Regions from separate parts of the Streptomyces sp. SLBN-8D4 genome, predicted to be linked through region 2. Evidence: riboswitches for the same ligand, from Rfam matches in the RefSeq annotation. Region 2 holds a riboswitch; the other holds the start of a gene.

Region 1 (11,908 bases), 1.8 Mb from region 2:
GATGACCTGGCCGTTGCCCGCGTACAGGCCGACGTGGTGCAGGTCGCCGTAGAAGATGACCAGGTCGCCGACCTTGAGGTCGCTCATGCTGTAGATGCGGGTGCCGGCGTTGGCCTGGGCCTGCGAGGTGCGCGGGATGGTGATGCCGGCCTGCGCGTAGGCCCACGAGGTCAGGCCCGAGCAGTCGTAGGAGGCGGTGCCGGTGGCGCCGTAGACGTACGGCTTGCCGAGCTGGGTCTGGGCGGCGTTGAAGGCAGCCTGGGCCCGGGCGGAGGACGCGGGGGCGTCACCGAGGTCCACGCGCTCGCTGGCGGAGCGGCTGGCGCGGGCGTCGGCGGCGGCGAGGGCGGCCTTCTCGGCGGCCGTCAGCGAGTTGAGGAGCTTCTGCGCCTCGGCGAGCTTGCCCTGAACGGACTTCTTCTGCTTGGCCAGTTCGGTGCGGGTGCTCGCGAGGTCCTTGAGCTTCTCGGAGGCCTCGGCGCGGTCCTGGGCCAGCTCGCGCTGCTTCTCCTGGATCTTCTTCAGCGCCTCGACCTGCTGGGAGCTGAGCTGGTCCGCGGTGGACGCCTTGTCCAGGTAGTCGTCCGGGTTCGACGACAGGAAGAGCTGGAGCGAGGAGTCGATGGAGCCGGTGCGGTACTGCGCGGCGGCCGCCATGCCTATGGAGTCCCGCAGTTCGTTCAGGTCGTCCTGGCCGCGGGCCACGTTGTCCTGGATCGTGGAGATCTCCTTCTGGAGCTTCTCCTGCTTCTCCTTGGCGCCGTTGAGCTTCTCGGTGGCCTGCTCGGCCTGCTCGTACAGGGCGTCGACCTTCGCCTTGACCTCGTCCTTGCTCGGCTTCTCGCTGGGCGCGGCATTGGCGGCATTGGCACTGAGGGCCACGGCGGCAGCGGCTGCGGTCGTGAGCACGGTCACGCGCGTACGGCTCGGCTGCTTGGGTCGACGGTGGGACGCCACGGAGGTGAACTCCTTCTTTTGAGTGATCACCCGCTCGGAGGTTCGAGCCCAGACCCTAGTGACCTTCCCGTGATCAGTTCAAATCCTCAGGAGCAAAATCTCGTCACGCCATGCATTCTTTGCACATAACTCACGTGCAGTGAGGCGGGCTTGACGCTACGTTGCGTGACGATAAGGCTAATTCGGGCATTCAGCCTGGACATTGATGTTTAGGACAGGCGCTTGAGGAGCACCACGGAAGCGACCGGCCGCGCCCCCGCCTTGGCGATGCCGTCGGCGACCTCCCGGTCCGTCGAGGCGACGATCACCGGCCGCCCGGGCGGCTCGGCACGCACCAGCTGACGGATCAACTCGTCGGCGGTGACGCCCGCCTTGGAGAACAGCACCCGCACCCCGCGCGGGGGCGCGAGCAGCACCGGCGCGGCGAGCTCGGCGCCGTCGAAGACGCAGGTCACTTCCGCCCCGGTCTGCGCGGCGAGCTGGGAGAGCTGCCCGAGGAGCCTGAGGCGCTGCTTCTCCAGCGGCATCTGGGGATAGCCGGTCTTGGTGACGTTGTAGCCGTCGACCACCAAGTGCGCCTGGGGCAGGGCGAGAAGCTGGTCCAGGATGGCGGGATCGTTCTCCGACAGGGCCCGCGCGGCGATGTCCTTCGGGGTCATGCGGCCCGGTTCGACCGCGTCCACGGTCTCGGCGGGCCGGACGGAGACCGGCGGCAGGGCCAGTTCCCGGCGCAGCCCCTGGGCCGCGTCCAGAACGGTGTCCAGAAGCAGGCGCACGCGCATGTCCTCGACGCTGCGCCCCTCCCGTGCCGCTCTGCGCGTGGCCTCCAGAGCCGCCTCCGCCTCCCCGAGGCGTGCCTTCAGGCGCCGGGACTCGCTCTCGGCGGCCGACACCTGGGCGTGCCCCTCGGCGCGTGCGGTGTCCGTCTCGGCCTGCAGCTTGCGCAGGGCCGCCTCGCCGCGCTTGACGTCACTGAGTGCCGCGCGCAGCTTCCGGTGAAGCGATTCGGCTTCCTTCTTGGCGGACTCCAGCTCGGTGCGCAGCCGCTCGGTCTCGGCGCGGGTCTGGTCGCGGGCGGCCGCGAGCTCCTCGCGCAGCCGCTCCAGCTCGGCGCGGTTCTCCTCGTCGGCCCGCTCGGCGTCGGCGCGCTGGGCCTCCTCGCCGGCCGCGGTGACCAGCTTGACCCAGCCGGTGGGCCGCAGAACATAGGCCGCGGCCGCCACATCGAGCGGGTCCGCGGCCGGGGGCGGGGCACCGGATTCGAGGGCGCCGGACAGCTCCGGCTGGGCCTCTCTGAACTTCTCCCCGATGCGCTGGCGGAACAGCGGATCGGTCTCCAGCGCGGCCGCCATCGCGTTGCCCGCGAACTTGGCCCGCCGGTTCGGCGCGAAGCGCGCGTACTGTCTCAGCTGTGCGGGCAGTTCGCCGACGGTCAGCCCGCCGAAACCCTCGGAGACGATGTGCACGACCCTGCGCCGCACACCGTCGGGCAGCGGACGGTCGAGGACCTCGGCGGCGCCGTCGCCCGGCTCCCCGCCTTGTGTCTCCACCATCCCTCACACCCCATCACTGTGCGGGGCCGGCCCGGTCAGGAGCCGGCGCCCGGCCTGTCGACGAGTTCCACCTGGTCCACGGCGTTGCACCAACGGCACCGCACCGACTCGATGGTCTCACTGACCACCTCGCGCTCCTCGACCTTCGGGTCTCCCGCCAGGTCGAGGTGGACGTACTCGACGACCTTCGACGAGCGGGTCACGTCGAAGCGCGTGAGGTTGCCGCAGAGGGTGCAGCGCCACCGCGTCGAGGCGGTCGGGAGGGGAACCGTCATCGTGCCTGTGCTCTTTCCTACTAGCCATTGTCGGTGACGCACCGGCATCCCGGTGCATGTGGCTCGTAACCCTACGGCCTGGCGGGTACTCGCCGCTCGGACGTCCGCAGGACCTCTCCGGCGGCGAGGCGCTCTGTTCGGTTGCGTCCCGTTACGTCATGCTCTGTGTTCATGATCAGCAACTGGAGGGTCACAGTCGGTGGAGCAGGCAGGGCGCTGTGGGGGCCGGCTCCGGTCACCTACGGGCTGATCGCCCTGTGCTCTCTGGTCTTCGTGATCGGCCCCGCCTCGGGTCTCGACCCGGCCTACGGCTCCGGGGACGCGGCCCTGGCCGCCCAGCGGGCCTGGTTCCACCGCTGGGGCGTGGTCCCCGCCGAGCTCTTCGAGGGCTCGCCGGGTGCCGCCCTCACCCCGGCCACCGCGCTGTTCGTGCACGGCAGCTGGGTGCACCTGCTGGGCAACATGCTCTTCCTCTACGTGTTCGGGGTGATGACCGAGGAGCGGATGGGCCGGGTGCAGTTCCTCCTGTTCTACGTCGGCTGCGGCTACCTCGCCCTGCTGGGCTACGCGGCCGCCAACGCCGACTCCGCGCAGTCCCTGGTCGGTGCCTCCGGGGCGATCTCGGCGGTCCTCGGCGCGTTTCTGTTCCTGTTCCCCAGGGCCCGGGTGACCAGTCTCCTGCCGTTCCTCTTCTTCCTGCCGCTGCGCTTTCCCGCCTGGGTCGTCCTCCCGTTCTGGGCGGCGCTGCAATGGCTCGCGGCGGGCCGGGCCGCCGACGGCCCAGGGGTGGCCTATCTGGCCCACCTGGTGGGCTTCGGCCTGGGCCTGGTCTTCGCCTGGGTGCGTTTCGGCCGTACGACTAGAGTGAGGGCCGCCCCAGCTCCGGCCCCCGAGGGAGAGAACCAGCCGTGATCACCGCGATCGTCCTCATCAAGACCAGCGTGGACCGGATCCCCGAGATCGCGGAGCGGATCGCCGCGCTGGAGTCCGTGAGCGAGGTCTTCTCCGTGACGGGCACGTACGACCTGATCGCCATGGTCCGGGTCAAGCAGCACGAGGACCTCGCCGAGGTCATCCCCGGCAGTATCAGCAAGATCCCGGGCGTCGAGGCGACGGACACCCACGTGGCCTTCCGCACCTACTCGCAGCACGACCTGGAGGCCGCGTTCGCGATCGGCCTCGACAGCTGAGCCTCCGCCCCCTGCCGGCTAGGAGTCGAGCGCCAGCACCGTGATGCCGTCGGCGGTCGCGGCGTACACCCGGCCGTCCCGGACGACCGGACTCTGGGTTCCGACGGACGCGCCGCCCTCGACGCGCCGGTGCCAGGTCTGCTTCCCCCTGCGGTCGAGGCCGTAGAGCGTCGAGCCGTGGCGGACGTAGACGGTGTCGCCGGAGACCGTGGGGTCGCTGTACTGGTTTCCGTCGTCGGTGAACTGGAAGGACCACGCCGTCGATCCGTCGGCGGGGTCCAGGGCGACCAGTTCGTAGTCGGAGGCGGTGACGGCCAGGCCGGCGAAGGGCACGCAGGTGAAGTAGCGGCCGCCGTACACCTTGTCGTTGCTCGCGTCCCACAGCGGCTTGCCGGTGCGGGAGATGCCGTGCAGCGACCGCTCGCCGCCCGATCCGACCAGCAGCGTGTCGCCGACCGGCGCGGGCCGCCCGGGGTCGGCACCGGCCGTCGTCGCCCAGAGCCGCTTGCCGGTCTTCGCGTCCAGGGCGTGGACCCGGTCCCCGAAGGTGCCGACGTACACCACGCCGTCCGCCACCACGGGTTCGCCGGTGGGCGCCGGTCCGGTCGACGTGGACCAGCGCACGCTGCCGTCGGGGGCGTAGGCCCGCACCCCGCCCGCGTCCGAGCCGTGGCCGTAGGACACCAGGACCAGCTGGCCCGCGGCGACCGGGAACTGGCTGTTCGCGGCGAACGACCTGGTCCAGTGGATCTTGCCGCCCCGGCCGAGCGCGCACAGCTTGGAGGCGCCCTCCTGGCCGTCCTCAAGCAGGCAGTACACGCCGTCGGCGGTGGCGAGCGGGGACATGGCCTCGGCACCGAGCCGGGTCCGCCACACGGTCCGGCCGTCCAGGTCAAGACCGTGCAGCGCGCCGTCCGCGCCGCCGACGTACACCCGGGTGCCGTCGGGCGAGACCGCCGCGCAGGGGCCGCGCCGCCCGCCGAGCCCCTGGACCTTGTACTGCCAGCCCGTCGCGGGCGTGCCCGTCGGGCCCCCCGCCCCCGCCTTCGCCTTCGCCTTCGCCTTCGCCGATCCGTCCGGCGCCGCCCGCAGCCACAGCCAGCCGCCCAGGCCTCCGGCCGCGACCACGCCGGCGCCGCCCGCCACGGCCCGCAGCAGCCCGCGCCGGGACGGCGGGGCGGTGGCCGGTGTGACCGGGGTGACCACGGGGACGTCCGTGACGGTCACGGGCGCCACGTACTCGACCCGGCTCCCCCGCTCCCCCGAGTCGTGCCCGGGAACCCAGTGAGCACCGCTGTGCACGGCCTCGGGCTCCTTCTCGGCACCGGGGGCGTACCACCCCGGCCGCAACCCCTCACGCAGCGACCCCGCGCTGTGCCCCGCGGCCGCGACCAGCTCCGCGGTGGTCGGCCGCGCGGTGGGGTCGTCCCGCAGACAGGCCTCCACGAGCGGCAGCTGTTCCTCCGGTACGGCGGACAGGTCGACGTCCCCGGTCAGGATCCGCAGCAGGACGACCGAGTCCTGGCCCTCGCCGAAGGGTTCCTTGCCGCCGGAGGCGTAGGCGAGGACCGCGCCCAGGGAGAAGACGTCACTGGCCGGCACCACCTGGGCGCCGTTGCGGATCTGCTCGGGCGAGAGATAGCCGACCGACCCGACGACCACGCCGGTCCGGGTCAGCGCGGTGCCCTCCAGGGCCCGGACGATCCCGAAGTCGATGACCCGGGGGCCGTCCGGCGAGAGCAGGATGTTGGAGGGCTTGAGGTCCCGGTGCACCAGCCCCTTGCCGTGGATCGCGGCGAGCGCCTCGGCGAGCGCGGCCGCCAGCAGCCGTACCGCGTCCGCGGGCAGCGGTCCCCGGTCGAGCACCGCGTCCCGCAGGTTGGGTCCCTGCACGAACTCGGTCGCCATCCACGGCCGCGCGGCCTCGGTGTCCGCGTCCACGACCCGCGCGGTGTACGTGCCCGCCCCGCCGACGGTCTGCGCGGCCCGCACCTCGTGCCGGAACCGGGCGCGGAAGGTGCGGTCCTCGGCGTGCTCGGCCCGTACGACCTTCACCGCCAGCCGCAGTCCGCCGCGCGCCTCGGCGAGGTACACCTCGCCCATGCCGCCGGACCCGAGTCTGCCCAGGACCTCGTAGGGCCCGATGGTCCGCGGGTCCGTCTCGCGCAGCTCCTGCACCCCGTGCTCCCCCTGCATTCCGTACGGCTGCCGAGGGGGAGCGTATACGCGTGCCGGACCTCAGTACGTCAGACGGCCGGGACGCAGCGGCCGTCCTCGGTGCGGTACGTCCACTTCGCACCGTCCGCGACCAGTTCCTTCACGGCCTTCACAAAGCGCTCCACGTGCTCGTCCGGCGTGCCCGCGCCGAAGCTCACCCGGATCGCGTTGAGGGACTTCTCGCCCGGCGCGGCCTCGGGGGCACCGCACTCGCCCTGGGACTGCGGGTCGCTGCCGAGGAGGGTGCGGACGAGGGGGTGGGCGCAGAAGAGGCCGTCGCGGACGCCGATGCCGTACTCGGCGGAGAGGGCGGCGGCGAAGTGGGAGCTGTTCCAGCCCTCGACGACGAAGGAGATCACGCCGACGCGGGGGGCGTCGTCGCCGAAGAGGGACAGGACGCGGACCTCGGGAACCTCGGCCAGCCCTTCGCGGACCTTCCCGATCAAGTGCTGCTCACGGGCGACCAGGCTGCCGAACCCGGCCTCGGTCAGCGCCTTGCAGGCGGAGGCGATGGAGTAGGCGCCGATGACGTTGGGCGAGCCTGCCTCGTGCCGCGCGGCGCTCTCGTGCCACTCCACGTCCACTCCCCCGTCCTCGCGCCGGGTGACCTTGCGGCTGGCGCCGCCGCCCGCGAGGTAGGGGTCGGCGGCCCGCAGCCAGTCGGCGCGGCCGGCCAGGACACCGGAGCCGAAGGGTGCGTAGAGCTTGTGGCCGGAGAAGGCGATCCAGTCGACGTCGAGGTCACGGACGCTCACCGGGTGGTGCGGGGCGAGCTGGGCCGCGTCGAGCACGATGCGGGCACCGTGGGAGTGGGCGGCCGCCGCGAGCTCTCGTACGGGCCACAGCTCACCGGTGACGTTGGAGGCGCCGGTGACGCAGACCAGGGCCGGGCCGTGGGGGTCCCGGTCGGCGAGGGCCTTCTCCAGGGTCTCGACGGCCTGCCGCGGGGTGCGCGGCGCGTCGAGGTAGCTGACCCGGGCGTCCTGCCAGGGCAGCAGGCTCGCGTGGTGCTCGGTCTCGAAGACGAAGACCTGGCAGTCGGCGGGGAGGGCGGCGGCGAGGAGATTGAGCGAGTCGGTGGTCGACCGGGTGAAGATCAGCTGATCGTCGTCGCGGCAGTCGAGGAACTCGGTGACGGTCCTGCGGGCGTTCTCGAAGAGGTCGGTCGACAGCTGGGAGAGGTAGCCGGCCCCGCGGTGCACGCTGCCGTAGTAGGGCGCGTACGCCGCCACGTCGTCCCACACCCGCTGGAGGGCCGGTGCGCTGGCCGCGTAGTCGAGCGCCGCGTAGGTGACTTCGCCGCCGGTCACGAGCGGGACGGTGACATCCCGGCCCAGAACGGGCAGCTGGGCACAAATGGTCTGGGCGGAGGCAGCGGTGGAGACAGACATGGGGAACTCCCGTGGAAAGAGAAAAGTGAGATGGGTGTGCGGAGGCGGGGCTCGGCGCCCTATCGCATTCGCTTGCTCACGGAAGACTCCTCGAACGACCAGGATCCCTGGTTCGTGAGGGATCCGTGCTTGCCGCAGACCTCGCTGCCTACGGCCTGGTCTTCACCCGGGGCACCCCGCCACGGACGGAGGGTTGCCGGACAGTCGGCCGGGGCCTCATGACTGTCACTCATGACCTGGTCAAAGAAAATACGTGAGGTGATCGTCGTCCCGCAACCCGTGTCCGGATCGCGGGACGACGCCCTGGTGTTCGCTACGCGTTGCTCGCGGCCACCCAGCGCTCCAGCGTCCGCTTCGCCGACCCCGAGTCGATCGACTCGGCGGCCTTGTCCATCCCGGCCCGGAGCTGCTCGGCCAGGGTCCCGGTGCCCGGGTCCAGGGCGACCAGCGCGGCCGCCGAGTTCAGGAGTACGGCGTCACGGACCGGGCCGGTCTCGCCGTCCAGCAGTTTCCTGGCGACCTCCGCGTTGTACGCCGGGTCACCGCCCCGCAGGGCCTCCACCGGCACCAGCTCGATGCCGACGTCCCGGGGGTCGAAGCTCTCCTCGGTGACCTTGCCGTCGCGGACGATCCAGACGCGGGAGGTCGACGTGGTCGTCAGCTCGTCGAGGCCGTCGTCGCCGCGGAAGACGAGGGCGGAGTTGCCGCGTTCGGCGAAGACGCCCGCGACGACCGGCGCCATGCGCGGATCGGCGACCCCGACCGCCTGGGACCGCACCCGTGCGGGGTTGGTCAGCGGGCCGAGGATGTTGAACACCGTGCGGATGCCCAACTGCCCGCGGGCGGCGCCCGCGTGCCGCAGCGCCGGGTGGAACTTGACCGCGAAGCAGAATGTGATCCCGGCCTCACCGGCCACCTCGGCCACCCGTCGCGGGGTCAGCTCCAGGTTGACGCCGAGCTTCTCCAGGACGTCCGAGGCGCCGGACGCGGAGGAGGCGGCCCGGTTGCCGTGCTTGACGACCGTGGCGCCGGTGCCGGCCACGACGATCGCCGACATGGTGGAGATGTTGACGGTCTTGGCGCCGTCGCCGCCGGTGCCGACGATGTCCACGGTCCGCCCGGGCACCTCGATCACATTGGCGTGCGCGTACATCGTCCGCACCAGCCCGTTGATCTCCTCGACCGTCTCGCCCTTGGCCCTGAGGGCGACCACGAAGCCGGCGATCTGCGCGTCGGTCGCCTCGCCCTGCATGATCCGGTCCATGGCCCACGCCGTCGCGTCGGCGCTCTGGTCCCGTCCGTACAGCAGGGCGTTCAGTACCTCGGGCCAGGAACGGCCCGCCGCGGTGTCGCCTCCAGCGGGGGTCACAGCGCTCATGGGGCCGCTCCAGATGTCGTAGAAAGTGTGCCCACACCCTATCCAGCCCACAGCACGCCGCAGGGCCCCGTCCGGCGTTCGGACGGGACCCGACAAGCCCCCACCGAACCCCCACGGCAAAGGGCCCGTCCGACACACCGGACGGGCCCTTACTACCGCGCGTGGCGAGCGCAGCGACAAGCAGCGATCAGTGGTGGCCGTGGCCGCTCGTGATCTCCTTGTACTCCTCGACGGTCGGCTTGGGGATCTGGGCCTCGTCGCCGTAGTACGCCTCGCTCAGCTTGGCGCGCAGCTTCTCGGTGCCCTTGATCTTCCGCTCGACGCCGTTCTCGTCGACCGCGGGACCGATCTGCGCCGGCGCGTACTGCTCGTGCGCCGTGAGCGTGTGCAGCTGCTCCTGGCTGAGCGGCTCGTGGACCTCGATGAACTCACCGTGCGGCAGGCGCTTGATGATGCCGGACTCGCGGCCGTGCAGCACCTTGTCCTTGTCGCGGCGCTGGAGGCCGAGGCAGATCCGCTTGGTGGCGACGAACGCGAGGACCGGGGCGACGAAGAACGCCACCCGCACGAACCAGGTGATGGCGTTGATCGACAGGTGGAAGTGGGTGGCCCAGAGGTCGTTTCCACCACCGATCAGCAGCACCATGTACCAGGTGATCCACGCGACACCGAAGGCCGTACGCGTCGGGGCGTTGCGCGGCCGGTCCAGGATGTGGTGCTCGCGCTTGTCGCCGGTGACCCAGGACTCGATGAACGGGTAGACCGCGATCGCGACCAGGACCAGCGGGAAGATGACCAGCGGGATGAACACGCCCAGGACGAGCGTGTGGCCCCAGAAGTTGATCTCCCAGCCCGGCATGACACGGATCAGGCCCTCGGAGAAGCCCATGTACCAGTCCGGCTGGGCGCCCGTGGACACCTGGTCGGGACGGTAGGGGCCCATCGACCAGATCGGGTTGATCGAGGCGATCGCCGCGATGGCCGCGATGACACCGAAGACCAGGAAGAAGAAGCCTCCGGCCTTGGCCATGTAGACCGGCAGCAGCGGCATGCCGACGACGTTGTTGTTCGTCTTGCCGGGACCCGCGAACTGCGTGTGCTTGTGGTAGAAGACCAGGATCAGGTGGCCGACGACCAGGCCGAGCATGATGCCCGGCAGCAGCAGGACGTGGATCGAGTAGAAGCGGGCCACGAAGTCGCCGCCCGGGAACTCCCCGCCGAACAGGAAGAACGACAGGTACGTGCCGACGATCGGCACGGACAGGATCGCGCCCTCCATGAAGCGGACACCGGTGCCGGAGAGCAGGTCGTCCGGCAGCGAGTAACCGGTGAAGCCGGTGAACATGCCGAGGACGAACAGCAGGAAGCCGAACAGCCAGTTGACCTCACGCGGCTTGCGGAACGCGCCCGTGAAGAACACACGCATCATGTGCACGAACATGCCGGCGAGGAAGATCAGCGCCGCCCAGTGGTGGATCTGCCGGATCAGCAGACCACCGCGCACATCGAAGGAGATGTGCATGGTCGAGTTGAACGCCTCGGACATCAGCTGTCCCTGCAGCGGGACGTAGCTGCCGTGGTACTCCACCTCGTTCATCGACGGGTGGAAGAACAGCGTCAGGTACACACCCGTGAGGATGATGATGATGAAGCTGTAGAGGCAGACCTCACCCAACATGAACGACCAGTGGTCGGGGAAGATCTTGCGCATGTTGGACTTGGCCAGGGAGTAGATCCCCAGCCGTCCGTCGGCCCAGTCGGCGACGCGCTCGCCGGCCGGCGCCTTCCCGCGTGCGCGGGACTCGGAGGACTCGTTAGTGCTCATCCGCGCTCCCAGAATGCAGGACCGACGGGCTCCTCGAAGTCGCCGAGCGCTTCGAGGTAACCCTGGTCGTTCACGCCGATCCGCAGCTGCGGCAGGGCGTGACCGGCGGGGCCGAAGATCACCCGGGCACCGTCGGAGAGGTCGAAGGTGGACTGGTGGCAGGGGCAGAGCACGTGGTGCGTCTGCTGCTCGTACAGGGAGATCGGGCAGCCCACGTGGGTGCAGATCTTCGAGTACGCGACGATTCCCTCGTACGACCACTCGAGCTCGCGCTTGTCCTTGATGTTGTCCGGCTGGATGCGGACGATCATCAGGGCGGGCCTTGGCGATCTCGGTCTGGAACTCCTCGTCGTGCTCCTCCAGACCCTCGGGCTTGGCGAAGGTCAGCGAGCCGACCGCGACGTCGGAGGGACGCAACGGCTCGTTGGTGTTCATGTTGACGAGCTGGAGGCCCTTGCGCCACATGGTGTGGCGGAGCTTGGTGCCGGGCAGCGGACCGAGGTCGCGCAGCAGCATCACGCCGGAGAGCGGGAACAGGGCCAGCGCGCCGAACATGGTGTTGCGGATCAGCTTGCGACGGCCGAGCGCCGACTCCTTGGCTCCCTGCTTGAAGTCGGCCATGACCTTGGTCTTGACCTCGGGGGGCGCCTCGATCGGGTGACGCTCGTCGGCGATCTCCTCGTCGGACATCAGGGTGCGGGCCCAGTGGACCGCGCCCGCGCCGATCGCGAAGAGGGCGAGACCGAGGGTCAGGCCCAGCGCGAAGTTCAGCGCGTTGATGTGCCCGATCGGGAACACGAAGATCGACTTGTCGTGGGGGATGCCCACGTACGAGGCGATGAACCCGATCGTCGACAGCATCGAGACCGTGAACAGCATGGCCACCGTGCGCTCGGACCGCCTGGCGGCCCGCTCGTCGATGTCCTGCACCCGGTGCTCGTGGGGCGGGAGGCCGGGGTCCGCGAACGGGTTCTTCTCGTCCGCGACGCCGACCGCGCCGTGCGCGTCCTGCTCTGCGGGCAGGTTCTCTTCTGGAATGTCTTGGCTACTCATGACTTCTTGGCCTTTGCGGTCCGAGCGGCGACCCAGACGGCGACTGCGATCAGCGCGCCGAGGCCGAAG
Region 2 (11,908 bases):
AATTCTGGACGGAAGGGGTCCGGAATGTAGTGAGAATTCGCCCGAATTCGGGGCAAGTCGGGCCCCATAAAAGGAGCATAAGGCGCAAAGAACCCACACACTTTGGCTACTTCTCGTCGCATCCGAAGTCGGAACTCATATGCGTCCGGCATGAAGGAAGCAGCGGGTTCCCCAACTGTACCGTGCTCAACCATAGAGAATTGCCCCCTCCGCTTCTCTCGCGGAGAGGGCAATCGGATGAACACTCGGTAATTACTGTTACCGAAGGTAATGACCAGTCATAAGGTCACCCGCCGGCAACCGCCGGGATGATGGAGACTCCGGCCCCGTCGGGCGTCGCCGTCTCAAGCCCCTGCTCGAACCGCACATCGTCGTCGTTCACGTACACGTTCACGAACCGCCGCAGCTTGCCCTGGTCGTCGAGAACACGCGCGGCGATACCGGTGTGGTTCTTCTCCAGATCGGCGATGACCTCGGCGAGGGTCCCACCCTCGGCCTGCACCTCGGCCTGGCCGCCGGTGTAGGTGCGCAGGATGGTGGGGATGCGGACGTTGACGCTCATGCGAGGCCAGCCTCTCGGAAAGAGTCCAGGTTCGGACGAATCGTGGCGGTGAGCCCGGTACCGGCCACCGCGTCCAGGGTCTTGAGACCGTCGCCGGTGTTCAGCACCACCGTGGTCTTCGTCGGGTCGAGGACGCCGTTCTCGATCAGCTTTCGCGTCACACCCACGGTCACGCCACCCGCGGTCTCCGCGAAGATGCCCTCGGTCCGCGCCAGCAGCTTGATCGCGTCCACGATCTGCTCGTCGTTCACGTCCTCCACCGCACCGCCGGTTCGGCGGGCGATGTCCAGCACGTACGGGCCGTCCGCCGGGTTGCCGATGGCGAGCGACTTGGCGATGGTGTCCGGCTTCTGGGGGCGGACCACGTCGTGCCCGGCCTTGTACGCCACCGACACCGGCGAGCACCCCTCGGCCTGCGCGCCGAAGATCTTGTACGGCTTGTCCTCGACGAGCCCCAGCTTGATCAGCTCCTGCAGACCCTTGTCGATCTTCGTGAGCTGCGATCCGGAGGCGATCGGCACGACCAACTGGTCGGGGAGCTTCCAGCCGAGCTGCTCGCAGATCTCGTACGCCAGGGTCTTGGACCCCTCCGCGTAGTACGGCCGCAGGTTGACGTTGACGAAGCCCCAGCCCTCGCCGGCCGGGTCGCCGATCAGCTCGGAGCAGAAGCGGTTCACGTCGTCGTAGTTGCCCTCGATGCCGACGAGCTCGCCGCCGTAGATCGCGGCCATGACGACCTTGCCCTGCTCCAGGTCGTGCGGGATGAACACGCAGGAGCGGAAGCCGGCGCGGGCGGCCGCGGCACCCACCGCACCGGCGAGGTTGCCGGTGGAGGAGCAGGAGAGGGTGGTGAAGCCGAAGGCGCGCGCGGCCTCGATGGCCTGCGCGACGACACGGTCCTTGAAGGAGTGCGTCGGGTTGCCGGAGTCGTCCTTGATGTACAGGCCGCCGGTCACGCCGAGCTCGCGGGCGAGGTTGTCGGCCTTGACGAGCTGGGTCCAGCCGGGGTTGATGTTGGGCTTGTCCGCCACGTCCGCGGGGACGGGCAGCAGCGGGGCGTAGCGCCAGATGTTCGCGGGTCCCGCCTCGATCTGCTTGCGGAGCTCCTCGGTGTCGTAGGCCGAGAAGTCGTAGGCGATCTCGAGCGGGCCGAAACACTCCTCGCAGGCGAAGACCGGGCCGAGGGGGACGCGGTGACCGCATTCGCGGCAGCTCAGCGCCGCGGCGGGACCCAGGTCGACGGAGTTCGTGGTGCTTGCAACTGTCTGCGCAGCCATGGAGGCGAGGCCCTTTCTCCTCATCTTCCTCACGACGCATCTCGCCGTGAGACGGATTTGGCACCTTCCCGAGTCGGGAGCCTCGCGGAGACGATCGTCAGCGATCGCTACGAGAACCGACTGGAGGGTTGCCGGGGCTTCATCGGGCCGTATCCCTCTGCCCCTCTGGATGAGCGGTATGAAGTTGTGAACGGCGGGCCACCCAGGACATGCGATGGTCACCCGCGTTGTTCAAGACTGTAACCGAAGGCCAGGACAGTTGAGATAGTCGTCCGAACGGCGAGATGGATCACACGCAGATCACACGCAGAGGAGCCGCGCACTGTGCTGAACGAAGTCGAGCGCTGGCTGGCCGCCCGGTCCTGGTCCGCGAGCGATCGCCCACTCCACCGGATCATGGCCGCGAAGCGGAGCACGGGTCGGACCGTCAGTGTCGTCCTGCCCGCGCTCAACGAGGAGGAGACGGTCGGTGACATCGTCGCCGTGATCCGTCATGACCTCATGCAGCAGGTCCCGCTCGTCGACGAGATCGTCGTCGTCGACTCGGGATCGACCGACCGCACCTCGGAGGTCGCCGCCGCGGCCGGGGCGCGGGTCGTCCACCGCGACGACATCCTCCCGCGCATACCGACCGTGCCCGGCAAGGGCGAGGTCCTGTGGCGCTCCCTGCTCGTCACCAGCGGGGACATCGTCTGCTTCATCGACGCCGACCTGAAGGAGTTCTCCTCGGACTTCGTCTCCGGCATCGTCGGCCCGCTGCTCACCGACCCCGAGGTCGACCTGGTCAAGGGCATGTACGACCGTCCCCTGGGCGGTGCCGCCGGGCAGGGCGGCCGGGTCACCGAGCTCATGGCGCGCCCGCTGCTGAACATGCACTGGCCGCAGCTGGCCGGTTTCGTGCAGCCGCTGGGCGGCGAGTACGCGGCCCGGCGCTCGCTGCTGGAGCAGCTTCCGTTCCCCGTCGGCTACGGCGTCGAGCTGGGCATGCTGGTCGACGCCCTGCACCTGGTCGGCCTGAACGCCCTCGCCCAGGTGGACGTCGGGGTGCGCAAGCACCGCCACCAGGACGGACAGGCCCTGGGCCGGATGTCCGCCGCGATCTACCGCACCGCCCAGCTCCGGCTGGCCCGCGGTCACATGATCCGGCCCGCCCTCACCCAGTTCGAGCGGGGCCGGGACGGCTTCGAGCCGCGCACGTACTCCGTGGACACGGAGGAGCGGCCGCCGATGGTGGAGATCGCGGAGTACGCGGAGCGGAAGGTCGCGTGACGGCCCGGGTGGCAGAACGGGTGACAGAACGGGGCGTTCCGTATACGTCCGCGCACTGAGCGCAACCGTACGTTTGAGCGTTTCCGGGCCGGGCTAGGTTGAGGCGTATGGCTTCCACGTCTTCCGTGCAGGGTGCTGCCCAGGTATTGGTCGCGTCCAACCGCGGCCCGGTCTCGTACGAGGTCCAGGAGGACGGTTCGCTGCGCCCCAGACGGGGTGGCGGCGGACTGGTCTCGGGACTTTCGGCGATCGGTCCGGAGGCGGGCGCGCTGTGGGTGTGCTCGGCGCTGTCCGACGGCGACCGCGAGGCGGTGCGGCAGGGGGTCGGCGAGGACGGCGTCCGCATGCTCGCCATCCCGGCCGACGTGCACGCGGACGCGTACAACGGCATCGCGAACTCGGTCCTCTGGTTCGTCCACCACCTCCTCTACCAGACCCCGCTGGAGCCGTCCTTCGACGCGGAGTTCCGGCGGCAGTGGGCGTCGTACGAGACGTACAACCGCGCCTTCGCCGAAGCGCTCGCGCAGGAGGCGGCCGAGGGGGCGGCGGTCCTGGTGCAGGACTACCACCTGTGCCTGGTGCCGGGGATGCTCCGCGAACTCCGCCCCGACCTGCGCATCGCCCACTTCTCGCACACGCCGTGGGCGCCGGTGGACTACTTCCGGATGCTGCCGGACGACATCGCGGCCCAGGTCCTGCGGGGCATGCTGGGCGCCGACCGGCTCGGCTTCCTCACCCAGCGCTGGGCGGACGCCTTCACGGCCTGCTGCACGGAGTTCGCGGACGGGCTCGGGGAGACCCGGATCGGGGTGCACGGCCTCGGCGCGGACGCGGACTTCCTGCGCGCCCGCTCGCACGAGGCCGACGTCGAGGAGCGGATCGTCTCCCTGCGCGAGGAGATCGGCGCGGGCCGCAGGACGATCGTGCGGGTGGACCGGACCGAGCTGTCCAAGAACATCGTGCGCGGGCTGCACGCCTTCCGGCGGCTGCTGGAGTCGCGGCCGGAGTGGCGGGAGCGGGTCGTGCACGTGGCGTTCGCGTATCCGTCGCGGCAGGACCTCGCGGTCTACCGGGACTACACGGCCGAGGTGCAGCGGGTGGCCGAGGAGATCAACGACGCGTTCGGCACGCCGGGCTGGACCCCGGTCCTGCTGAATCTGAAGGACGACTTCGCGCGCTCCCTGGCCGCGTACCGGCTGGCCGACGTGGCGCTGGTCAACCCCATCCGGGACGGCATGAACCTGGTCGCGAAGGAGGTGCCGGTGGTGTCCGACGAGGGCTGCGCGCTGGTGCTGTCGCGGGAGGCCGGCGCGTTCGCGGAGCTGGGTGACGACGCGATCGTGGTGAACCCGTACGACGTGGAGCAGACGGCGGCGGCCCTGCACGAGGCCCTGACGATGCCGGTCCACGAACGCGCCGAACGCGCGAAGCGGCTCGCCGCGGCGGCGACGGCACTCCCGCCCGCCCAGTGGTTCCTGGACCAGCTGAACGCACTGAAGGCGCTGAACGGGTGAGCATGAACCTTCCTACGCCCACCACCTCCGCCGGCCAGGAGGGCCTGCGGGCACTCCTCGCGGAGCCGCGCCGCGCGGTGATCGGCCTCGACTTCGACGGGACGCTGGCGCCGATCGTGGCCGATCCGGAGCAGGCGCGGGCGCACCCCGAGGCGGTGGCCGTCCTCGCCGCCCTGGCACCGAAGGTGGCCTCCGTGGCGGTGATCACCGGCCGCCCGGCCGAGATCGCGGTCCGCTACGGCGGCTTCGCGGGCGTCCCCGGCCTGGAGCACCTGACGGTCCTGGGCCACTACGGCGCCGAACGCTGGGACGCGGCGACCGGTGAGGTCACGGCGCCCGAGCCGCACCCGGGCGTGGCCGCGGTCCGTGCCGAGCTGCCGGCGCTCCTCGACGGGACCGGCGCCCGGATCGAGGAGAAGGGCGGCCGGGCGGTGGCGGTCCACACCCGCCGGGCCCCGGACCCCCAGGCCGTCTTCGACGCCCTGCGCGTCCCGCTCACCGACCTGGCCACCTACCACGGCCTGATCGTCGAACCGGGCCGGCTGGTCCTGGAACTGCGCCCGCCGGGCATGGACAAGGGCGTGGCCCTGCTGAGCCATGTCCGCGAGCTGTCCGCCGCCTCCGTCCTCTACGGCGGCGACGACCTGGGCGACCTGCCCGCCTTCTCCGCGGTCGACGACCTGCGCGCCGCCGGCACCCCCGGCCTCCTGGTGTGCAGCGGCAGCGACGAGGTGACGGAGCTCCGGAAGCGGGCCGACCTGGTGGTGGACGGCCCGGCCGGTGTGGTGGGCCTGCTGCGGGCCCTGGCGGAGCGGCTCACCTGATCCTCAGCGCTCCGCCCGCCGCGTCTCCCGCACTCTGCGCAGCCGGTTCACCGTCACCGGGTCGAAGGCCAGCGCGCGCTCGTCGTCCAGCAGGGCGTTGAGCAGCTGGTAGTAGCGGACCGGCGCGAGGCCCAGTTCCTCGCGGATCGCCCGCTCCTTCGCGCCGGGGCCCGCGAAGGAGCGGCGCTCCAGCGCGAGGATGTCCCGCTCCCGGCGGTCGAGTTCCGCATGCTCCATGCCCGGAACCGTAACGCCTGCCACTGACAGCGACTACTCCGCGTTCCGCGCGGTCAGCTGCAACGCGCGCAGCACCTGCGTGGGGTTCCCGTCGGAGCTCACCGCGGAGCCGATCCGCTGCTTCACGGCCGCGCTGACCGAGGCCCAGGACGTCTTGCTCACGGGAGGCAGCTCCGCGGAGGGCAGCGCGTCGAGGAAGGGCTTGAGGCCGGCGTCCCGGGAGGCCCGGCTCATGACCTCGGACGCCGAGTTGGTCACCGGCAGCAGGTCGTACTCCCGGGAGAACGCGAGGACGTTCTTCTCGCTGTAGACGAAGTCGAGGAAGTCGCCCACCTGTTCGGCGTGCCCGTGCTGCCGGAAGGCCATCATCCAGTCGGCGACGCCCATGGAGTTCCTGGTCCGCCCGTCGACGCCCGGCATGGGCACCATCCCGAACTTCACGCCCTTGTCGGCGGCGATCTTCATCAGCGAGGGGTGCCCGTTGAGCATCCCGACGTCCCCGGCGGCGAACGCCGAGAACGCGGCGGCCCGGTTCAGGTTCTCGGGCGCGACCGGTCCGGTCAGTCCCTTGCTGACGAGGTCGTCCTTGAGCCAGGTCAGCGTGGCGACGTTCTCCTCGGAGTCGATGCCGTACGTGCCGACGTCGTCGACGTACCCGCCGTGCCCGCTCAGCAGCCACTGCATGGTCTCGGCCTGCGCCTCCTCGGGGCCGAGCGGCAGCGCGTACGGGTACTTCACCCCGTCCGCCTTGAGCGCCTCGGCGTCGGCGGCCAGCTGCTTCCATGTCTTCGGCGGGGTGAGCCCGGCGTCGGCGAAGAGGGTCTTGTTGTAGAAGAGCAGCCGGGTCGACGCGGCGAACGGCATCCCGTACTGCATCCCGTTGATCCGCCCCGCGGAGCCGAGCTGGGAGACGAAGTCGGCCTGTTCCCGGATCCCGATCAGCTCGTCGGCCGTGTACAGCAGCCCCTTGTCCGCGTAGTCGGCGTAGGCGCCGATCTGCGCCATGTCGGGCGCCTCCCCCGCGTCGACCAGCTCCTTGACCTTGCGGTCGACATCGGTCCAGGAGTACACGCTGACGTCTATCTTCACGCCGGGGTGCTTCGCCTCGTACTCCTTGACGAGCTTGTCCCAGTACTTCTGGGAGCTGTTGGCCGAGCTGTCGCCGTAGTCGGCGGCGACCAGCTTCAGCGTCACCTCGTCCGATCCCGCGCCCAGCCCGCAGCCGCCGAGGACCGCCGTCATACCCAGTGCGGACACCGCCGCGATCGTTCCCGTCCTACGCCGCCGCACTGACAACCGCCCCACACTCACGTTCGAAAGCATTCGAAAAGTCATACATATCTTGGACCTAAGGTCTACACCACGTGAGTGGACTAGACCTCTTGCGGGTCAACGGGTCACACTGTTCCCCGTGAGACATGTCATCGCCCTCGACGTGGGCGGCACCGGGATGAAGGCGGCCTTGGTCGGCGCGGGCGGCGAACTCCTGCACCGGGCCCGCCGGGCCACCGGCCGCGAGCGCGGACCGGACGCGGTCGTCGACGGCATCCTCGACTTCGCCGCCGAACTGCGCGCGTACGGCACCGAGCACCTCGGCGCCCCCGCGGCCGCGGCCGGCGTCGCCGTTCCCGGCATCGTCGACGAGGACCGGGGCATCGCCGCCTACGCCGCCAACCTGGGCTGGCGGGACGTCCCCCTGCGTGACCTGCTCACCGACCGCCTCGGCGGCGTCCCGGTCGCCCTCGGCCACGACGTCCGCACCGGCGGCCTCGCCGAGGGCCGCATCGGAGCCGGCCGGGGCACCGACCGCTTCCTCTTCGTGGCCCTGGGCACCGGCATCGCGGGCGCCATCGGCATCGCGGGCCGGGTGGAGGCGGGCGCCCACGGATTCGCGGGCGAGATCGGCCACATCGCCGTACGCCCGGGCGGCACGCCCTGTCCGTGCGGCCAGCGGGGCTGCCTGGAGCGGTACGCCTCCGCGGCTGCCGTCAGCGAGGCCTGGGCCTCGGTCACCGGGAACCCGGAGGCGGACGCGGCCGACTGCGCGAAGGCGGTGGAGGCCGAGGACCCGAGGGCCCGCGAGATCTGGCAGCACGCCGTGGACGCTCTGGCCGCCGGCCTGGTCACCGCCCTCACCCTCCTGGACCCCCGCGCCCTGATCATCGGTGGCGGCCTGGCAGAGGCGGGGGAAACCTTGTTCACACCGCTGAGGGAGGCGGTCCGAAGCCGGACCACCTTCCAGAAGCTCCCGACGATCGTCCCCGCGGCCCTGGGCGACACGGCGGGCTGCCTCGGTGCCGGCCTCCTGGCCTGGGATCTCCTCGACACGACCGACAGTTCGGAGGCAACTCGCTGATGGCAACCCCCCTAGGGGCGCGGGACAGCGCTGAATTTGCGGCTACCGCCGCGCGAGCGCGACCAGCCACGACGCACCCGCGCCCCGCACCGGCCGGAACCCCCCTGGTGCTCTCCGGCGCCAACGTGGTCCTGCCCACGGGAACGGTCAAGAACGGCCAAGTCGTCATCGAGGGCACGCGCATCACCGCTACCGCCCCCGAAAACGCCCAGGCCATCGACGTGACCAACCACTGGCTGGTCCCAGGATTCATCGACCTTCACAACCACGGCGGCGGCGGAGCCTCCTTCACCTCGGGCACCGTCGACGACGTACTCAAGGGCATCCACACCCACCGGATCCACGGCACCACCACCCTCGTCGCCTCCACCGTCACCGGCGACATGGACTTCCTCGCCCAGCGAGCCGGTCTGCTGAGCGAGCTCGCCGAGCAGGGAGACATCGCCGGCATCCACTTCGAGGGCCCGTTCATCTCCCCCTGCCGCAAGGGCGCGCACTCGGAGGAGCTGCTGCGCCACCCCGACCCGGCGGAGGTCCGCAAGCTGATCGACGCGGCCCGCGGGCAGGCGAAGATGCTCACCCTCGCCACCGAACTCCCCGGCGGCATCGACTCCGTACGGCTCCTCGTCGAACACGGGGTCATCGCGGCGGTCGGCCACACGGACGCGAGCTACGAGCAGACCGTCGAGGCGATCGACGCGGGCGCGACCGTGGCCACCCACCTCTTCAACGCGATGCCGCCCCTCGGCCACCGCACCCCCGGCCCCATCGCCGCCCTCCTGGAGGACGAGCGGATCACGGTGGAGCTCATCGACGACGGCACGCACCTCCACCCGGCCGCGCTGCAACTGGGGTTCCACCACGCGGGGGCAGCCCGGGTCGCCCTCATCACGGACGCCATGGACGCGGCCGGCTTCGGCGACGGGCGTTATCTGCTGGGCCCCCTGGAGGTGGAGGTCAGCGAGGGAGTCGCCCGGCTCGTGGAGGGCGGCTCGATCGCCGGCTCGACGCTCACCCTGGACCGCGCCTTCAAGCGGGCGGTGACCTTCGACCGGCTGCCGGTGGAGGACGTGGTCGCGGCGATCTCCGCCAACCCTGCCCGTCTGCTGGGGATGGACGACCGCATCGGCTCCCTGGAGCCCGGCAAGGACGCCGACCTGGTCCTCCTCGACCATCAATTCGACCTCAAGGGCGTCATGCGCCGGGGGGAATGGGTGGTCGATCCCCAACTGGGGTGATGTGTCCCGCTGTTGGGGCCGGGACGGTCCTGGGAGACTGGACGGGCACATTCTGTCGTCGGGGGACACGTGGGAGGTCGGCAGGTGATCCTCACGGTCACGCTGAACACCGCTCTCGACATCACCTATCGCGTACGGTCGCTGCGGCCGCACACCAGCCACCGGGTCACCGAGGTCGTCGAACGCCCCGGCGGCAAGGGCCTGAACGTGGCCCGGGTGCTGGCCGCGCTCGGCCACGAGGTGACGGTCACCGGCTTCACGGGGCGGCGCCACGGGCCGCATCGTCCAGGACCGGCTCACCGCCGTACCGGGCCTGGTGGACGCGCTCGTCCCGGTGACCGGTTCGACCCGGCGCACGATCGCCGTCGTGGACGAACGCTCCGGCGACACCACCCAGCTCAACGAACCGGGTCCGACGGTGACGCCCGCGGAGTGGTCGGCCTTACAGGAGGCGTACGAGGATCTCGTCCCGTCCGTCGCGGCGGTGGCCCTGTGCGGGAGCCTGCCGCCGGGGGTGCCGGTGGGGGCGTACGCGGGTCTGATCCGCACGGCGAAGGCGGCCGGGGTCCCGGTCCTCCTCGACACCAGCGGTGAGGCACTGCGCCGCGGGGTCGCCGCCCGCCCCGACGTCCTCAAGCCGAACGCCGCCGAACTGGCGGAACTGACCGGCTCCCACGAACCGCTGCGCGCGACGCAGGACGCACGGCGGCGGGGTGCGCGGGCGGTGGTCGCGTCTTTGGGCAAGGAGGGCCTTCTCGCCGCGACCGCGGAGGGCCGCTGGCGCGCCACCCCGCCCGCCCCGGTACCCGGCAACCCGACGGGCGCCGGCGACTCGGTGGCGGCGGGCCTGCTGTCGGGCCTGGTGGAACGACTCCCGTGGCCGGACCGCCTGACCCACGCGGTCGCCCTGTCGGCGGCGACCGTCCTGTCCCCGGTGGCGGGCGAGTTCGACCGCGCCGCCTACGAGGACCTGCTGGACCGGGTCACGGTCACGGGGGAGGTCAGTGCGGCGTGAGCCCTACTGGTCGACGTTCTCCGTGACGGTGAACTGGTCGAGCAGGGCGTTGCACTGGTTGCCCTGCTGGCACGAGAGCTGGATCGTGTTGGTGCCCTTGGTCAGGGAGACCTGGGCCCAGGTCTCCTGCCATTCGTTGGCGGGAAGCCCGCCGAAGTTCTTCATGTTCAGCGGCCGGGAGGCGGCCTTGCCGTTGACCGTCATCGTCCCGTTGGCATCCTCGGCGGGGAGGCTGTAGCGGACGTAGACCCGATAGGTGCCGGCCTTCTTGATGCCGTTGACCGTCCAGGTGACCGAGGCGCCGACCTGGTTGAAGCCCTGGACGTAGACGCCGCCGTCGGACTTGGCGCCCTTCACGTCGGACGCGACGCTGGTGCCGCCCTCCAGCCGCATCGTCTTCGCGTCGGCCTTCGGAAGCTCGGCCTCCGCCGCCGCCGAGCTGGACGCGCTCGGCTCGGAGCTCTGCGAAGTGGACGGCGTCGCCGACGCCCCGCTGTCGCCCGCCTTGTCGTTGCCGTCGCCGCCCGCCATCGCGATGCCGATGCCGATGACCACCGCGGCGACCACCGCGATCGCGCCGATCAGCAGACCCTTGGTGTTGGGGCCGCCGCTCCGGCCGCCACCGCTGTGGCCCGGCATGGGCTGCTGGGTGGTGGGGGCCCCGCCAGGGAAGGTCTCGGGAGCCTGGTAGTGGGCGCTGGGCTGGCCGTAGCCGCCCTGGGCCTGCTGCTGCGGGACCTGGCCGTACGGGGCGGTCGGCGCGGCCTGCGCCTGCTGCTGGCCGTACTGGCGCTGACCGACCGAGCGCGACCGGTTGACGGAGTTCGGATAGCCGTAGCCGTAGCCGCCGCCTGAGGGCGGCTGGGCCCCGTTGGCCTGGCCGTCGGCGTAGAGGTAGCCGAACGGGTCTTCGTCCTCGGGCGTGCTCGCGCCGTTGTTGCCGGACGTCATCCCTTGGTACTCCTCAACAGGTCTGCGGATCGGATGCGATACGTGGAGTCAGAATGGCGAGCCTACCCGCTCCTGATGGCCCAAACGGGTGACTCGGATCGCATCAGCTCGCTGACCTGGGACTCAGCCGGCGCGTCTGTGTTGTTTGGGACGAGATCGTTTCTCGACGTACATCCGCTCGTCGGCGGACTTCAACACTTCGTCCGCGGTCATGCCGCAGTGCGCCCAGCCGATGCCGAAGCTGGCACCGACCCGGACGGCCCGGCCCTCGGCCCGGATGGGCTGGATGATCTCGTTGCGCAGGCGTACCGCGAGGTCCGCCGCGTCGGCCTTGCCGAGCCCGTCGGCGAGGATCACGAACTCGTCGCCGCCGAGCCGGGCCACGGTGTCGCCGTCGCGGACGCACTGGGACAGCCGCCGGGCGACCTCGATGAGCACCGCGTCGCCCGCGTTGTGCCCGAACCGGTCGTTGATGGACTTGAAGCCGTCGAGGTCGCAGAAGAGCACCGCGAGCCCCTTGGTGCCGTCGTCGCGCTCCCCCTCCGGGGCGACGGTGTGCACATGGTGGTCGAAGGCGGCGAACGCCTCGGTGCCGCCCTGCCGGAAGTCGAAACCGTGGCCGTTGGCGTCGAAGGCCGGGTGGCCGAACGCCGCGTCGACCGGCT

The links. A riboswitch is a leader RNA that binds a small molecule or an ion and turns the genes downstream of it on or off. The one in region 2 is predicted to bind S-adenosylmethionine.
Region 1: it holds a riboswitch for S-adenosylmethionine, as region 2 does, so the genes downstream of both, RKD20_RS32275 (aminotransferase class V-fold PLP-dependent enzyme) here and thrC (threonine synthase) in region 2, are expected to answer to the same signal.

Annotation. Positions count from the first base shown of each region.
Region 1 covers NZ_JBMGQC010000001.1:7,105,717-7,117,624, reverse strand. The annotation lists gene RKD20_RS32305 (NlpC/P60 family protein) at 1-957, opposite strand, end outside; gene RKD20_RS32300 (NYN domain-containing protein) at 1,167-2,510, opposite strand; gene RKD20_RS32295 (hypothetical protein) at 2,546-2,785, opposite strand; gene RKD20_RS32290 (rhomboid family intramembrane serine protease) at 2,957-3,697, shown strand; gene RKD20_RS32285 (Lrp/AsnC family transcriptional regulator) at 3,694-3,975, shown strand; gene RKD20_RS32280 (protein kinase domain-containing protein) at 3,994-6,153, opposite strand; gene RKD20_RS32275 (aminotransferase class V-fold PLP-dependent enzyme) at 6,222-7,583, opposite strand; SAM riboswitch class IV at 7,704-7,820, opposite strand; gene trpD (anthranilate phosphoribosyltransferase) at 7,897-8,961, opposite strand; gene RKD20_RS32265 (cytochrome b) at 9,149-10,786, opposite strand; partial or broken gene RKD20_RS32260 (ubiquinol-cytochrome C reductase) at 11,291-11,665, opposite strand; gene RKD20_RS32255 (c-type cytochrome) at 11,836-11,908, opposite strand, start outside.
Region 2 covers NZ_JBMGQC010000001.1:5,348,150-5,360,057, reverse strand. The annotation lists gene RKD20_RS24340 (MoaD/ThiS family protein) at 287-562, opposite strand; gene thrC (threonine synthase) at 559-1,839, opposite strand; SAM riboswitch class I at 1,857-2,015, opposite strand; gene RKD20_RS24330 (glucosyl-3-phosphoglycerate synthase) at 2,164-3,108, shown strand; gene RKD20_RS24325 (alpha,alpha-trehalose-phosphate synthase (UDP-forming)) at 3,216-4,622, shown strand; gene otsB (trehalose-phosphatase) at 4,625-5,446, shown strand; gene RKD20_RS24315 (DUF3263 domain-containing protein) at 5,450-5,683, opposite strand; gene RKD20_RS24310 (ABC transporter substrate-binding protein) at 5,717-6,925, opposite strand; gene RKD20_RS24305 (ROK family protein) at 7,095-8,039, shown strand; gene nagA (N-acetylglucosamine-6-phosphate deacetylase) at 8,147-9,277, shown strand; partial or broken gene RKD20_RS24295 (1-phosphofructokinase family hexose kinase) at 9,362-10,292, shown strand; gene RKD20_RS24290 (CBM35 domain-containing protein) at 10,296-11,243, opposite strand; gene cdgB (diguanylate cyclase CdgB) at 11,367-11,908, opposite strand, start outside.